Regions from separate parts of the Streptomyces sp. SAI-135 genome, predicted to be linked through region 2. Evidence: riboswitches for the same ligand, from Rfam matches in the RefSeq annotation. Region 2 holds a riboswitch; the other holds the start of a gene.
What was found. A riboswitch is a leader RNA that binds a small molecule or an ion and turns the genes downstream of it on or off. The one in region 2 is predicted to bind thiamine pyrophosphate.
Positions count from the first base shown of each region.

Region 1: another riboswitch for thiamine pyrophosphate. It lies ahead of thiC (phosphomethylpyrimidine synthase ThiC); the one in region 2 lies ahead of thiO (glycine oxidase ThiO).

Region 1 is NZ_JARXYP010000002.1:4,650,554-4,658,188, forward strand. It holds gene M2163_RS25515 (LacI family DNA-binding transcriptional regulator) at 1-305, shown strand, start outside; gene M2163_RS25520 (metallophosphoesterase) at 822-1,886, shown strand; partial or broken gene M2163_RS25525 (hypothetical protein) at 2,080-2,937, shown strand; gene thiC (phosphomethylpyrimidine synthase ThiC) at 3,066-4,844, opposite strand; TPP riboswitch at 4,837-5,026, opposite strand; gene M2163_RS25535 (YibE/F family protein) at 5,099-6,916, shown strand; gene M2163_RS25540 (SsgA family sporulation/cell division regulator) at 7,159-7,596, opposite strand.
Region 2 is NZ_JARXYP010000002.1:2,681,766-2,689,400, forward strand. It holds gene thiE (thiamine phosphate synthase) at 67-717, opposite strand; gene M2163_RS16625 (Rv2175c family DNA-binding protein) at 814-1,185, opposite strand; gene M2163_RS16630 (FAD-dependent oxidoreductase) at 1,777-2,991, opposite strand; gene M2163_RS16635 (hypothetical protein) at 3,024-3,374, opposite strand; TPP riboswitch at 3,427-3,538, shown strand; gene thiO (glycine oxidase ThiO) at 3,536-4,693, shown strand; gene thiS (sulfur carrier protein ThiS) at 4,690-4,890, shown strand; gene M2163_RS16650 (thiazole synthase) at 4,894-5,688, shown strand; gene pknB (Stk1 family PASTA domain-containing Ser/Thr kinase) at 5,806-7,635, shown strand, end outside.

The sequences.
Region 1 (7,635 bases), 2.0 Mb from region 2:
ACGGCACGGACCTGCTGGCCGCCGCCCGCCGCTACGGACTGCGCGTCCCGGACGACCTGCTCATCGTCTGCTGCAGCGAGTCCACCGTGTACGCCAGCACCGAGCCGCCCGTCACCACGCTCTCCCTCAAGCCCCGACGCATCGGCACGGCCGTGATCCAGCTCCTCATCGACGCCATCGAAGGGGTCGAATCGGACCAGCCGGTCGAGCAGGTGATACCGACCGAGCTGATCGTGCGCACCTCGTCCCAGCGGCGTGCCCCGCGCACGACGGTCAGCCCGCCGCGGTCGCCCGAGGAGGAGTAGGCCGTCGGTCGGCGGATCGGGGCGCGGCGAACCAGCGGCTCCGGTCGACGGGGGCGGGTGCGGTGGTGCCGTGGTGCGGTGGTGCGGTGGTGCGGCCGGGTGTACGGCGGTGCGGTTCCCGGGCGTCCAGGCTCCTGGTCGGTCCCGAGGGTGTCGGGGCCCCCGGTGCCGAGGGTGGCCGGGCCGACGACACCGAGGGTGCCTGGGCCTGCGATGCAGAGGGTGGCCGGGCCCTCGGCCGCCGCACCCGCCGTCAACACCGCGGGGCGATCCGCCGCCTCCCGCGCCGGTGACCCGATCCGCCGTACAGCTGCCGCAGCGGAGCGCCCGGCAGGGGTCGAAGCCCGGCCCAATCGGGGCGAATGCCGCGGTGAACAGGAGTCTTGCTCCGATTCACCACCCCTGGGTCATCACACGGCGCGATCCGCATTCCTATGATGGGCCCACGACACCGCGGGCCGCTGCGACCAGGCAGTCCGAAGCGGTGCAGATGCGGCGCGATGGTGGAGGGGTCTGATGACTCAGGGGGCCGGTCAGGGACCCGAGGTGGAGCGCACGGCAGTGCTGCGCGACTTCCGGGTGCCCGCGTACGTCAACGAGACCGGTCCGTACGGCCACAGCACGCACCCCGGCGACGTCATTCCCGCCCACGAGGAGGCCTACCCGGAGGGGTACACCCCCACCGAGCAGGATCTGCCGGTCATCGACCACGGTGAAGGGTTCCAGCCCGTCGCCGACCCCGCCGAGCAGGCGGTGGACGGTCCCGGTCCGCTGTTCGTCGTCGGCGACGTCCACGGCTACCTCGACGAACTGATGGCCGCCCTCCACGAGAAGGGCCTGGTCGACGCCGCGGGCAACTGGTGCGCGGGCACCGCCCGGCTGTGGTTCCTCGGCGACTTCACCGACCGCGGGCCCGACGGCATCGGCGTCATCGACCTCGTGATGCGGCTCTCCGCGGAGGCCGCCGCGGCGGGCGGCTACTGCAAGGCCCTCATGGGCAACCACGAGCTGCTGCTGATCGGCGCCAAGCGGTTCGGCGACACCCCCGTCAACTCCGGCGCGGGCACCGCCACCTTCCAGGCCGCCTGGCTGCTCAACGGCGGGCAGAAGACCGACATGGACCGCCTCCAGGACCACCACCTGCAGTGGATGGCCCGGCTCGACGCCGTCGAGGAGGTCGACGGCCATCTGCTCGTGCACTCCGACACCACCGCCTATCTCGACTACGGCGACTCGATCGAGGCGGTCAACGACACCGTCCGCGAGACCCTCACGCGCAACGACGCGGACGAAGTGTGGGACCTGTTCCGCAAGTTCACCAAGCGCTTCTCCTTCCGCGACGAAGGCGGCGCCGACCACGTGCGCTCCCTGCTCGACACCTACGGCGGCAGCCGCATCGTGCACGGCCACAGCCCGATCCCCTATCTGCTGGGCGAAGTGGGCTCCGAGGAGGACAAGGAAGAATCCGGTCCGGTGGTCGAGGGACCGCACGTCTACGCCGACGGCCTGGCCATCGCGATGGACGGCGGAGTGACCATGGCCGGAAAACTGCTGGTCCAGCAACTGCCCCTGGATATCTGAGCCTTCACGGGGCAGAGGTTCCCCCAGGACGGGCCGCCCGTCGACCGCGCAGGCCAGAGGCCAATTTCTGGAAACCCCCTGTCACCCTGTGCCGTGACCGCTCTACCATCTGCTTATCCGTAGCAGGCTCCCCTCCGTTTCTGCCCGACGGCTCGTTGTCATGCGAGCCCCAAGCCCTACGGAGCATCGGGGGATGCACATGAACAGCGTTCCGCAGCACCTGCACAGCGAGGACCGCCAGGAGTACGAGCGGATCCTCGATGGGGCGCTGCGCTCCGCACCACACCGTCCCGAACTGGCCGCCGTCGGACAGCGGCTGAATCCCGAACAGCTGCGCACCATGGCGCTCAACGCCACCGCGATCATCACGGCGGCCGCGGCGACCGAGTACCAGCACTACGTGAAGGTCCGCGAGGAACAGCGCCGCCCGGCGACGCCGTCCACCCTGTCGTCCGTGCACGAACCCGGCCCCGCCGAGTCGGGCACGGGTGCGATGGGGCTCGCCACCACCATGGGAGAGGTCGCCGAGACCGCCGGTGCGGGCGCCGTCGCCGTCGCCGCCGTCCTGACGCCCGTCCTCGCCGGAATCGCCGCGGCGATCTTCCTGCTCGTGGGCTACATCCTCCAGATGCTCAGCCCCCCGCCGGCGTTCGCCCACGCGATGATCACTATCGGATGGGTGTTCGGCGCGCTGACCGCGGCCGCCATCCTGGTCGCCGCCGTCGGCCTGCTGATCACCGCGCTGCGCAACCGGCCCTCGCCGGACGCGGGGTACGGCGAGCTCAGCGAGGAGGTGGCACGGGCCAGGGACGACTGGCGCGAGGCGCTGCTGGAACGGGGTCTCCTCCCCTTCCTCAGGGAGGCCCTGGCCGACCCCGGCACCGCCGCACTGCACCACACGGCACCACCCGCACCGACCAGCCGGATGCCCAGCCTCGGCTACGACCGCCCCGGCTTCAGCAGTCCGGACGACGGAGCCTCCGGTGCCCGTCCGAGCTTCACCAGCCCGGACTACACCAGCCCGGACTTCGGGGGGCCGGAGCACCAGCCGGGAGTAGCACCCGGCACAGCCCCTCGGCTTGCGCCCCCACCACGGGGAGCGCAAGCCGAAGACCCGGCCGCGGGCCACTCGCCGACGGTTCACCCGCTGACGGTTCGGCCGTCGACGGTTTGGCCTTCTCAGTCGGTGATCGGCAGATAGACCCGGTTGCCCGCCGCCGCGAACTCCTTCGACTTCTGGGCCATGCCCTCCTCGATCTCCTCCTGACTGTCGCCGTGGCGTCGGCGGATGTCCTGGGAGATCTTCATCGAGCAGAACTTCGGCCCGCACATGGAGCAGAAGTGAGCCGTCTTGGCCGGTTCGGCCGGGAGGGTCTCGTCGTGGAACTCCCGGGCCGTGTCGGGGTCGAGGGCCAGGTTGAACTGGTCCTCCCAACGGAATTCGAACCGAGCGTCGGAGAGGGCGTCGTCCCACTCCTGGGCGCCCGGGTGTCCCTTGGCGAGGTCGGCCGCGTGGGCGGCGATCTTGTAGGTGATGACCCCCGTCTTGACGTCGTCCCGGTTGGGCAGGCCCAAGTGCTCCTTGGGCGTGACGTAGCAGAGCATCGCCGTGCCCCACCATGCGATCATCGCGGCGCCGATGCCGGAGGTGATGTGGTCGTAGGCCGGCGCGACGTCGGTGGTCAGCGGGCCGAGCGTATAGAACGGAGCTTCATCGCAGATCTCCTGCTGAAGGTCGATGTTCTCCTTGATCTTGTGCATCGGGACATGCCCCGGGCCCTCGATCATGGTCTGTACGTTGAAACGCTTCGCGATCCGGTTGAGTTCCCCGAGCGTGCGCAACTCCGCGAACTGCGCCTCGTCGTTGGCGTCCGCGATCGAACCGGGCCGGAGGCCGTCTCCCAGCGAGTACGTGACGTCGTAGGCGGCGAGGATCTCGCACAGTTCCTCGAAGTTCTCGTACAGGAACGACTCCTTGTGGTGCGCCAGGCACCAGGCCGCCATGATCGAGCCACCACGCGAGACGATGCCCGTCTTGCGGTTGGCCGTCAGCGGTACGTACGGCAGGCGCACGCCCGCGTGGACCGTCATGTAGTCCACGCCCTGCTCGGCCTGCTCGATGACCGTGTCCTTGTAGATCTCCCAGGTCAGTTCCTCGGCGCGGCCGTCCACCTTCTCCAGCGCCTGGTAGAGCGGCACCGTGCCGATGGGGACGGGGGAGTTGCGCAGCACCCACTCACGGGTGGTGTGGATGTTGCGGCCGGTCGACAGGTCCATGACCGTGTCGGCGCCCCAGCGGGTCGCCCAGGTCATCTTCTCGACCTCCTCCTCGATGGAGGAGGTCACCGCGGAGTTGCCGATGTTGGCGTTGACCTTCACCAGGAACCGCTTGCCGATGATCATCGGCTCGATCTCCGGGTGGTTCACGTTCGCCGGGAGGACCGCTCGGCCCGCCGCGATCTCCTCCCGAACGACCTCGGGAGAGACGTTCTCCCGGATGGCCACGTACTCCATCTCGGGGGTGATCTCGCCGCGGCGTGCGTAGGCGAGCTGGGTGACCGCCTGGCCGTCACGGCTACGGCGCGGCTGGCGGGACCGCCCCGGGAAGACAGCGTCGAGGTTACGCAGGCCGCCCCGGGGCGAGGTGTGCTTGATCCCGTCGTCCTCGGGGCGCACGGGACGGCCCGCGTACTCCTCGGTGTCCCCACGGGCGATGATCCAGTTCTCCCGCAGTGGCACGAGGCCCCGGCGGACGTCCGTCTCGGTGAGCGGATCGGTGTACGGGCCCGACGTGTCGTACAGCGTGACCGACTGCCCGTTGGTGAGGTGCACCTGGCGGACCGGCACCCGCAGATCGGGGCGTGAGCCCTCGATGTACGCCTTGTGCCAGCCGATGGACTTCCCGGCCTCCGCGTCGAGCTGGTCGGAGGCAGGCGTGCGCGCGTCCTTGTTGGTCATGAGACCTACTCCCTACGCCGGCATTACCCGGTAACAGGTTCGGCGGTCGACGCAGCGGTTTCCGTCTGCCGACATTTCGTGGGGAACGTCACTCGCTGGAGATGACGTTCCACGTGAAACATCGCTGGGACGGAGGTCAGCGCCCTCTCAGCCCGGTGCTCCGAGCTCCCGCGTGTACAAAAGGTGGCTCCACGCTAGCGTCAATTCGGGCGCGGTGAACAGGGGGCCCCTGTCGTTCTTGCGATGATCGGGCGGTGACCACGACGCATCAGCCCCCGTACCCGCCCCCCGAGCCCCCGCGCCGACCGGGCTCCGGAAACGGCCCTGGGCCCGGTACAGGACACGGCCCTGGCAGCGGCTCCCGTGACGGCTTCGGAGACGGCCGGGGCTTCGGAGACGGCCGGGGCTTCGGCGGGAGCGGGACCGATGGAGTCGGCGGAGCCGGTGGAAACGGCGGGGTCGGCGGCTGGCACGAGCATGAGCAGGGGCAGCGGCAGGGGTCCGGTGGCGGACGTGGTGGTGGTCCCGGGTACGGCCAGGGTCACGGCCACGATCAGGGCGCGGGTCGTGCCGGCCAGGGCAGCGTCGGCGGTCCGGGGGGCGGCGGGGGTCACGGTGGTGAGGGGCAGGGCTATGGCCCCGGCGACGGGCGTGGGCACGGCGACGGACATGGGCACGGTCCCGGGGACGGCCACGGGCATGGGAGCGGGCCCGGTTCCGGCGGTGGGCACGGCCACTCGCACGGCCATGGTCACGGGCCGGCGGCTCCCGTCTCCAAACACCTGCGCAAGGTCATCGCAGCCATCCTGATCCCGTTCGGGGCGGCCGTCCTGGTGGGGCTCTTCGTGCTCTGGCCCGGCGGAGCCCCGGCGCACGAGCGCACCGGCGTCGGCTTCGACCGGCAGACCCAGCAGGCCACGGTCAGCAAGGTCGTGAGCGTCAGCTGCAAGTCGGTGAACGCCTCGGGGGAGACCCCGACCGGGGACACCTCCACGGCCGAGGGCTCGTCCGCCCAGCAGCAGGCGAACGGCACCTGCAAGAAGGCGACGATCCGGGTCGACACCGGCCAGGACAAGGGCCGCACCTTCACCGAGATCGTCCAGCCGGACCAGACACGGCAGTTGCACGAGGGCCAGAAGGTCGTGGTCGCCTACGAGCCCTCGGCGCCCAGGGATCTGCAGTACTCGGTCGCCGACGTGAACCGCAGGTTCCCAATGGGTCTGCTCGCCGGCATCTTCGCGCTCGCCGTGGTGGTCGTCGGGCGGCTGCGCGGAGTCATGGCGCTGGTCGCATTGGCCATCAGCTTCATGGTGCTGAACTTCTTCATCCTGCCCGCGATTCTCCAGGGCTCGAACCCGCTGGTCGTGGCGGTGATCGGGTCGAGCGCCATCATGCTGATCGCCCTTTACATGTGTCACGGTCTGTCCGCCCGCACCTCAGTGGCGGTGCTGGGCACGTTGATCTCCCTGTTGCTGATCGGCGTCCTCGGCTCGGCGTTCATCGACTGGGCCGCGCTGACCGGCAACACGGACGACAACACCGGGCTCATCCACGGGCTCTATCCGACGATCGACATGAGCGGTCTGCTGCTCGCCGGCGTCATCATCGGCTCGCTCGGTGTCCTCGACGACGTGACGGTCACGCAGACCTCGGCGGTCTGGGAGCTGCACGAGGCCAACCCGACGATGGGCTGGCGCGGGCTGTACCGCGCGGGTATCCGGATCGGCCGCGACCACATCGCATCCGTCGTCAACACGCTCGTCCTCGCCTACGCCGGTGCCGCGCTGCCGCTGCTGCTGCTCTTCTCCATCGCGCAGTCCAGCGTGGGGACCGTCGCCAACAGCGAGTTGGTCGCGGAGGAGATCGTGCGCACGCTGGTCGGCTCGATCGGCCTTGTCGCCTCGGTGCCGGTCACCACGGCCCTCGCGGCCCTCGTGGTCTCGGCCGACCGACCGGGCGTAGAGACGGCGGGGGCGTCGGTGCCGGCCCCGGCGACCAGCGTGAGCGCGGGCACGGCCGACAGCCGTCCGGCGGCCGGGCGTGGTGGCAAGGGGCGGCGGCGCAGGCGCTGATGTCACGGGGACGCCCAGGGGTTGGGCCGGGGTCGGCGCCACCTCCTGGCTCCCCTGACCGCAGGGGTCCGGTGATCGGTTCTCAGTGCCCAGTCCAGAGTCCTCCTGGGGCACGCCCACCGCAGAACTCCGTCGGAGCGCCCTCGCGAACCCGGCGCAGGCCGGGGCAGAAGCGTTCCTGCACCCTCCCGTCCTATCGATGAAGCGTTCCGCCACCTCGTTGCCGTCAGGGCGTCAAGGGGTCAGCCCGCGCTCTGTTCCTCCGCCAGGATCCGGTCCAGCGCCTCGTCGAGATGGGTGTCGAAATCGGCCAGTGCCGCCTCCTGGCCCAGCGGAACCAGCTTGTCGGTGCGGTCGAGGAACGCGATGATCGGCGCCGTCGACGAGCGGAACAGGGCCTGGTCACCGCCCACCTGAAGCCTGATCAGGACGTCGCCCAGCAGGTCGGAACCGGCGGGCGCGACCCGCACATCGCCCTCCCCGCAGGGCCTGCCCACCCCGTCGATCAGCAGCTCGCGGCCGAAAGCCCAGGTCACCGGGGCATCGCCCGGGAGGTGAAAGGTGAGCCTGACCGCGTAAGGATCGCAGGCCTCATAGCGCAGCTCCACGGGAATGCGGAAGGAGAGCTCCTCGGAGACGAGAAAGCTCATCATGACCTCTGCTTGTACGGTCTCGCGCATCGCCTACCCCGTCATCTGCCTTCATTGGCCGGAATGAAC
Region 2 (7,635 bases):
TTTTGTCGACTTGTTGTCCACCCCTCGGACACTGGGCCGATCATGCGACCGGTCGTCGGCGGGCCGTCACCGCGTGTCACGCAACCGCTTCGCGAACTCCGCGGCGGCCGCGCCGGGATCGTCCGCCTCGGTGATCGCGCGGACGACGACGACCCGGCGGGCGCCGGCCTCCAGGACCTCGTCGAGGTTGCCGAGGTCGATGCCGCCGATGGCGAACCAGGGGCGGTCGGTACCGAGGGCGGCGGTGTGGCGGACCAGGTCGAGTCCGGGAGCGTGCCGGCCGGGCTTGGTGGGCGTCGGCCAGCAGGGGCCGGTGCAGAAGTAGTCCACGCCCTCCTGCACGGCGGCCGCGGACGCCTCCGCCTCGGCGTGGGTGGAGCGGCCTATGAGGATGTCCTCGCCGAGGATCGCGCGGGCGGCGGGGACGGGCAGATCGCCCTGGCCGAGATGCAGTACGTCGGCTGCGGCCGCGTGGGCGACGTCGGCCCGGTCGTTGACCGCGAGGAGCTTGCCGTGCCGGGCGCAGGCGTCGGCGAAGACCTGGAGGTGCTCCAGTTCCTCGGCCGCCTCCATGCCCTTGTCCCGCAGCTGCACGATGTCGACACCGCCGGCCAGGACCGCGTCCAGGAACTCGGCGAGGTCGCCCTGGCGCCTGCGGGCGTCCGTGCACAGGTAGACGCGGGCGTCGGCGAACTGGGTGCGGGCGGTGTCGGGCATGCGTGAGTCTCCCCCGGGGTTCGGTGGCGTACGGGCCGTGCCGGACCGCGGCCGTGGTCTCTGGCGGTCACGGCCCGTACGCCGGTGTGGTTCGGATCAGACGGCGAGCGCCTGGGCCCGGCGCTTCACCTCCGTGCCGCGATTCTCGCTCAGGGCCTGCGCGGGGGTGCCGGGCAGGCTGTCATCGGGCGTGAAGAGCCACTCCAGCATCTCTTCGTCGGTGAAGCCGTCGTCCCTCAGGAGCGTCAGGGTCCCGACCAGGCCCTTGACGACCTTCTGCTCGGCCCCGTCGATGAAGGCGGCGGGGACGTGCAGCGCGCGGTTCTCACCACGGCGTACGGCGATGAGCTGGCCCTCCTTGACCAGCTGCCGCACACGCGTCACCTCGACGTCGAGCATCTCTGCGATGTCGGGGAGGGTGAGCCAGGCGGGGACGAGAGCATCGATCTTTGCGTCAATCTCGGTCACGGGATTAAGCGTGCCATCCCGCACTGACAGTCGGAAGCCGGGGCGCCTCCGGCGGGGGAACGGGGGTATGCCTCACCGGGCACGGACAGCCACGGAACCAGACGGCGCCGGCCGCCGGGATCGGGTGGGCCCCAGCCGTCGGCACCAGTCAGATCTCCGCCTCCAGGACCAAGTGGGTCCCGGCCGGCTAGCGCAGACGGGCTCCACCCGGCAGAGCCCCGGCCGCGCGGCAGACGGGCCGGCCGTCCGCACCCCTCTCAGGACCAGGCACGTCCCGACCCTCAGAACCGCACGGGCGCCGCCCTCAAGACCAGGCAGATCCCAGCCGGCCTGCGCCGACAGACTCCGCCCGGCCCATAACGGCAGAGCACCGACAAGGCGCGGCCGACGGGCCGAGCTGCCCCCGTCGCCCTTGCCACCACCCACGCACCCCAGCCCAGCCAGACCCCCGCCCTCAGAAACAGCCAGATCCCAGCGGGGCCGCCGACAGACTCCGTCCGGCCGATCGCAGCGGAGCCCGGCGGGCCGGGCCGTCCGACCGCCCGCCAGTCCACGCCATGCGACCGCCCGGGCAACCGCCCGCGTCGCCCCCTACGCCGTCGCCGCCTTCAGGGGCCTTGCCGGGTCCACCAGCAGTTGCGGGTTCATCTCCGTGCCCGCCTCGATCAGGCGGCGGCCCTGGGCCAGGTCGCGTGGGCGGCCCACGGCGAGGAGGGCCACCAGGCGGTTCTCGCGCAGCCAGCACACCGTCCAGGCGGGACCGGACGGCTCGCCGCGCCACAGGGTCGTGTCGGCGGAGGCGTGGTGGCCGACGTACTGGACGAAGCGGCCGAACTGCTCGGACCAGAAGTACGGGACCGGGTCGTAGACCGTGGGCGTCTCGCCCAGGATGTCGGCGGCCACCGTGCGGGGGCCCTGGAGGGCGTTGTCCCAGTGGTGGACCAGCAGGCGCTCGCCGTACCGGCGCGAGGGGAAGGAGGCGCAGTCGCCGACCGCGTAGACGTCCGGTACGGACGTGCGCAGCCGGTCGTCGGCGACGACCTCGCGGTGGGCGCCGAGCTCGATGCCCGAGCCGGCGAGCCAGGCCGTGGCGGGCCGGGCGCCGATCCCGACCACGACGGCCCCCGCGGCCAGCCGGGAGCCGTCGTCCAGGACGACCGCGCCGGGCTCGACGCGCTCCACGCGCGCGTGGGTGCGCAGGTCGGCCCCCGCGTCCGCGTACCAGGAGGTCATCGGCGCGGCCACCTCGGCGGGCAGCGCGCCGGCGAGCGGCCGGTCGGCGGCCTCCACGACCGTCACCGCGCAGCCCGCCTCGCGCGCGGCGGTGGCGAACTCGGCGCCGATCCAGCCCGCGCCGACGACCACGATGTCGTGCTGCCGGGCGAGCACGGGCCGCAGCCGCTCGGCGTCGTCCAGCGTGCGCAGCAGATGCACCCCGGGCACGCCCTCGGTGCCCGGCAGCCGGATCGGTTCGGCGCCGGTGGCGAGGACCAGGACGTCGTACGGGAAAGGCCCGGTCTCTGTGTCCAGTTCGTGTGCCTCGGGGCGCACGCCCAGCACCTCGCGGCCGAGCAGCAGTTCGATGCCGAGGGCCTCGAAGTCCACGTCGAAGGCGGAACCCTCGGCCTTGCCCAGCAGGACGGCCTTGGAGAGCGGCGGGCGGTCGTACGGCTGATGGGGTTCCGCGCCGATCAGGGTGACGGTTCCCGTGAAGCCCTGTTCGCGCAGGGCGACCGCGGTCTGGACCCCCGCCATGCCCGCGCCGACCACGACCACCCGCCGCTGCGCCTGCGTCTGCTCGCTCATTTGATCACCATAGTCAGCTGACAATCAGTCAGTCAGGAGTCGTGCGCAGTGACCTGCTCCACAACGCTCGTCCCGCTGCCCGGCTGCGACTCCCACTCCCACGTCTCCTCCAGCCGCACCCGGCCGTCGGGAAGCTCCACGACCGTCGAGACGCAGTGCCCGGAGGAGGTCGTCCCGTCCTGCTTGAGCTGGACGTACCGGAAGTCGAGCCGGTCCCCCGCGCGCGTGCCGACGAGATGTCCGCGCACGACGTCACCGCCCGCGTACTCGGCCCAGATCTCCCCGTCCTTCTCGTGGTAGGCGAACCGGGTCCGCGTACCCACCTGACCTGGGGCCTGATCGGCCACCGGGGCGAGGACGAGGCCGTCGAGCGAGCGGGGCATGGTGGAAGGCTCCCTTACAGAGGCACACGGGCACGGGCTAGGGTGGCCAACGTAGAGCACTCGCGGGAGCCCGGACGCACCGGGCTGAGAGGGAGGCTGGCGGCCTCCGACCGTACGAACCTGATCCGGGTCATGCCGGCGAAGGGAGGGGCTGGACGCCCATGTCCTCACGTACGTCAGACGTCCTCGTCGTCGGGGGCGGCATCATCGGCCTGGTCACGGCCTGGCGGGCCGCACAGCGCGGTCTGAGCACGGCCGTCGTGGACCCCGAACCGGGCGGCGGGGCCGCCCAGGTGGCCGCCGGGATGCTGGCCGCCGTCACCGAACTGCACTACGGCGAGCAGACCCTGCTGGGCCTGAACCTCGCCTCCGCCCACCGCTATCCGGCCTTCGCGGCGGAGCTCACCGAGCTGACCGGACACGACCTCGGCTACCGCCGCTGCGGCACACTCGCCGTCGCCCTGGACGCCGACGACCGCGCCCACCTGCGCGAACTGCACGCGCTCCAGCGGCAGTCGGGGCTGGAGTCGGAGTGGCTGTCCGGACGGGAGTGCCGGCGTCTGGAGCCGATGCTCGCGCCGGGCGTACGGGGCGGGCTGCGGGTGGACGGTGACCACCAGATCGATCCGCGCCGACTCACGCGCGCGTTGCTGGCCGCGTGCGAGCGGGCGGGTGTGACGTTCCACCGCGCGTGGGCGCACCGTCTGCGTGTCGTACGGGACCGGGCCGCCGGGATCGCCACCACGGACGGCGAGGAACTGGGGGCGGACCAGGTGGTGCTCGCCGCCGGAAGCCTCAGCGGCCGTCTGGAAGGGGTCCCTGAGGCCCTGCTGCCTCCTGTGCGGCCCGTGAAAGGGCAGGTGCTGCGCCTGACCGTGCCGCAGCGCCACGCGCCCTTCCTGAGCCGCACCGTGCGGGCCGTCGTGCGCGGCAGCCAGGTCTACCTGGTCCCCCGCGAGAGCGGCGAGCTGGTGATCGGCGCGACCAGCGAGGAACTGGGCTGGGACACCACGGTGACCGCGGGCGGGGTGTACGAGCTGCTGCGGGACGCACACGAACTGGTCCCCGGCATCACCGAGCTGCCGCTGACGGAGACCCGCGCGGGACTGCGCCCGGGCTCCCCGGACAACGCCCCGCTGCTCGGCCCGACGGAGCTGCCCGGTCTCCTGCTGGCCACCGGGCACTACCGCAACGGCGTGCTGCTGACGCCGGTCACCGGGGACGCGCTGGCCCACGCGCTGACCACCGGTGAACTGCCGGAGGTGGCCCGCCCGTTCACCCCGAGGCGTTTCCTGGAGTCCGTGGAGCAGCCCGCATGAACATCTCCGTCAACGGGGAGCCGCGCCAGTTCGCCCCCGGCACGGCTCTCGACACCGTCGTGCGGGCGCTGACGCCCGCGCCCTCCGGGGTGGCCGCCGCGCTCAACGAGACCGTCGTCCCGCGCGCCCAGTGGCCCTCGACCTCCCTCGCCGAGGGAGACCGCGTGGAAGTCCTCACCGCCGTCCAAGGAGGCTGACCCATGGCCGACGATCCCTTCGTCCTCGGCGGCACGTCCCTCTCGTCCCGGCTGATCATGGGCACGGGCGGGGCGCCCAGCCTGGAGGTGCTGGAGCGGGCCCTGGTCGCCTCCGGCACCGAGCTGACGACGGTCGCGATGCGGCGGGTGAACCCCTCGGTGCACGGCTCGGTGCTGTCCGTGCTGGAGAAGCTCGGCATCCGGGTGCTGCCCAACACCGCGGGCTGTTTCACCGCCGGGGAGGCCGTCCTGACGGCCCGTCTCGCGCGCGAGGCGCTCGGCACCGACCTGGTGAAGCTGGAGGTCATCGCCGACGAGCGCACCCTGCTGCCGGACCCCATAGAGCTGCTGGACGCGGCGGAGACCCTGGTCGACGACGGGTTCACGGTGCTGCCGTACACGAACGACGACCCGGTGCTGGCCCGCAAGCTGGAGGACGCGGGCTGCGCGGCGATCATGCCGCTGGGCTCGCCGATCGGCTCGGGCCTCGGTATCCGCAACCCGCACAACTTCCAGCTGATCGTCGAGCACGCGCGCGTGCCCGTGATCCTGGACGCGGGGGCGGGCACGGCGTCGGACGCGGCGCTGGCGATGGAACTGGGGTGCGCGGGTGTGATGCTCGCCTCGGCGGTGACGCGGGCACAGGAGCCGGAGCTGATGGCGCACGCGATGCGGCACGCGGTGGAGGCGGGCCGGCTGGCCCACCGGGCGGGGCGCATCCCCCGGCGGCATTTCGCCGAGGCGTCGTCCCCCGTGGAAGGCAGGGCCGTACTGGATCCGGAACGCCCGGCATTCTGAACACGCGTTCGATCCGGGACACGGGCAGGTGCGACCTCCGTCACAGGTCAGCTGCAGTACACCCCTGTGGCCGCCGAACCGGATGGACTGTCAGCCGCGGCTCGTACACTCGCCTGCGTGGATACGACGCTTCAGGACCCGCTGGTCGGGCAGGTGCTCGACGGCCGCTATCGCGTGGACGCGCGCATCGCGGTCGGCGGGATGGCCACGGTCTACCGGGCCCTGGACACCCGCCTGGACCGCGTGCTCGCGCTCAAGGTGATGCACCCCGCGCTGGCGGCGGACGGGACCTTCGTCGAGCGGTTCATCCGGGAGGCCAAGTCCGTCGCCCGGCTCGCCCACCCCAACGTGGTGCAGGTCTTCGACCAGGGCACCGACGGGCCGTACGTCTATCTCGCCATGGAGTACGTCGCCGGCTGCACCCTGCGTGACGTGCTGCGCGAGCGCGGGGCCCTGCAGCCGCGCGCCGCCCTGGACATCCTGGAGCCGGTGCTCGCCGCGCTGGGCGCCGCACACCGCGCCGGTTTCGTGCACCGCGACATGAAGCCGGAGAACGTCCTGATAGGGGACGACGGCAGGGTCAAGGTCGCGGACTTCGGGCTCGTGCGGTCCGTGAACACCGTGACCAGCACCACCGGAGCCGTTCTCGGCACCGTGTCCTATCTCTCACCCGAGCAGATCGACCAGCCGGGCGCCGCGGACGCCCGCGTCGACGTGTACGCGTGCGGTGTCGTCCTGTACGAGATGCTGACCGGCAGCCAGCCGCACGAGGGCGACTCCCCCGCGATCGTCCTCTACAAGCACCTCCACGAGGACGTCCCGCCCCCCTCGGCGGTGGTCCCGGGGCTGCCGTACGAACTGGACGAACTGGTCGCGTCGGCCACCGCCCGCACCCCCGACCTGCGCCCGTACGACGCCGTGGCCCTGCTCGCGCAGACCCGTGAGGCCCGCGGCAGGCTGAGCACCGAGCAGCTGGACGCGATGCCCCCGCAGGCGCTCGCCGCGGAGCACGCGGGCGCCGAGAACCGTACGAGTGTGATCCCGCGGACCCTGACCGTGCCGCGCCTGCTCCCGGTCAACGAGGACGAGCCGGAGCCGGTCCACCATCGCACCAGCGTCCTGGAGAGTCCGCCGCTGCCCCCGACCCGGCGCGACCGCTCCTCCGGCGGCTCCCGGCGCGGCCCGCTGCTGATCGTCGCCGCGGTCCTGCTGGCCCTCGGACTCGGAGCGGGCGTCTGGTACATCAACTCCGGCCAGTTCACCCAGGTCCCGGCGCTGCTGGCGAAGACCGAGGCGCAGGCCAGGGACCGGCTGGACGACGCCGGTCTGGAGACCGGCAAGGTCACCTACGCCTACAGCGACACCGTGCAGCGCGGCACCGTCATCAGCACGGACCCGGGGGTCGGCAGCCGGATACGGAACCACGACTCCGTGTCCATCACCGTCTCCAAGGGCCCCCGGACGGTGAAGGTCCCCGACGTGGACGGCTGGACCCTGAGCAAGGCGAGAGCCCGGCTGAAGTCGGAGGGGCTGGAGCCGGGCATGGTCACCCGGGAGTTCAGTGAGGACGTCCCGAAGGGCTTCGTGATCAGCACCGACCCCGAGGGCGGCACCACGCTGCGCGCCGGCTCGGCCATCGCGTTCACCGTCAGCAAGGGCGCCCCGGTCGACGTCCCCGACGTCACCGGCGAGGACCTTGCCGACGCCAGGGCCGACCTGACGGAGGCCGGCCTGAAGGTCGAGGTCGCCACCACCCGGGTCAACTCCGAGTACGACGCGGGCCAGGTCGCCAAGCAGACCCCGGCCCCCGACAGCCAGGCGGCCGAAGGTGACACCGTCACGCTGACGATCTCCAAGGGCCCGGTGATGGTCGAGGTCCCGGACGTCACGGGCGACAGCGTGGACGACGCCAAGTCCGAACTGGAGGCCGCGGGCTTCCAGGTCGAC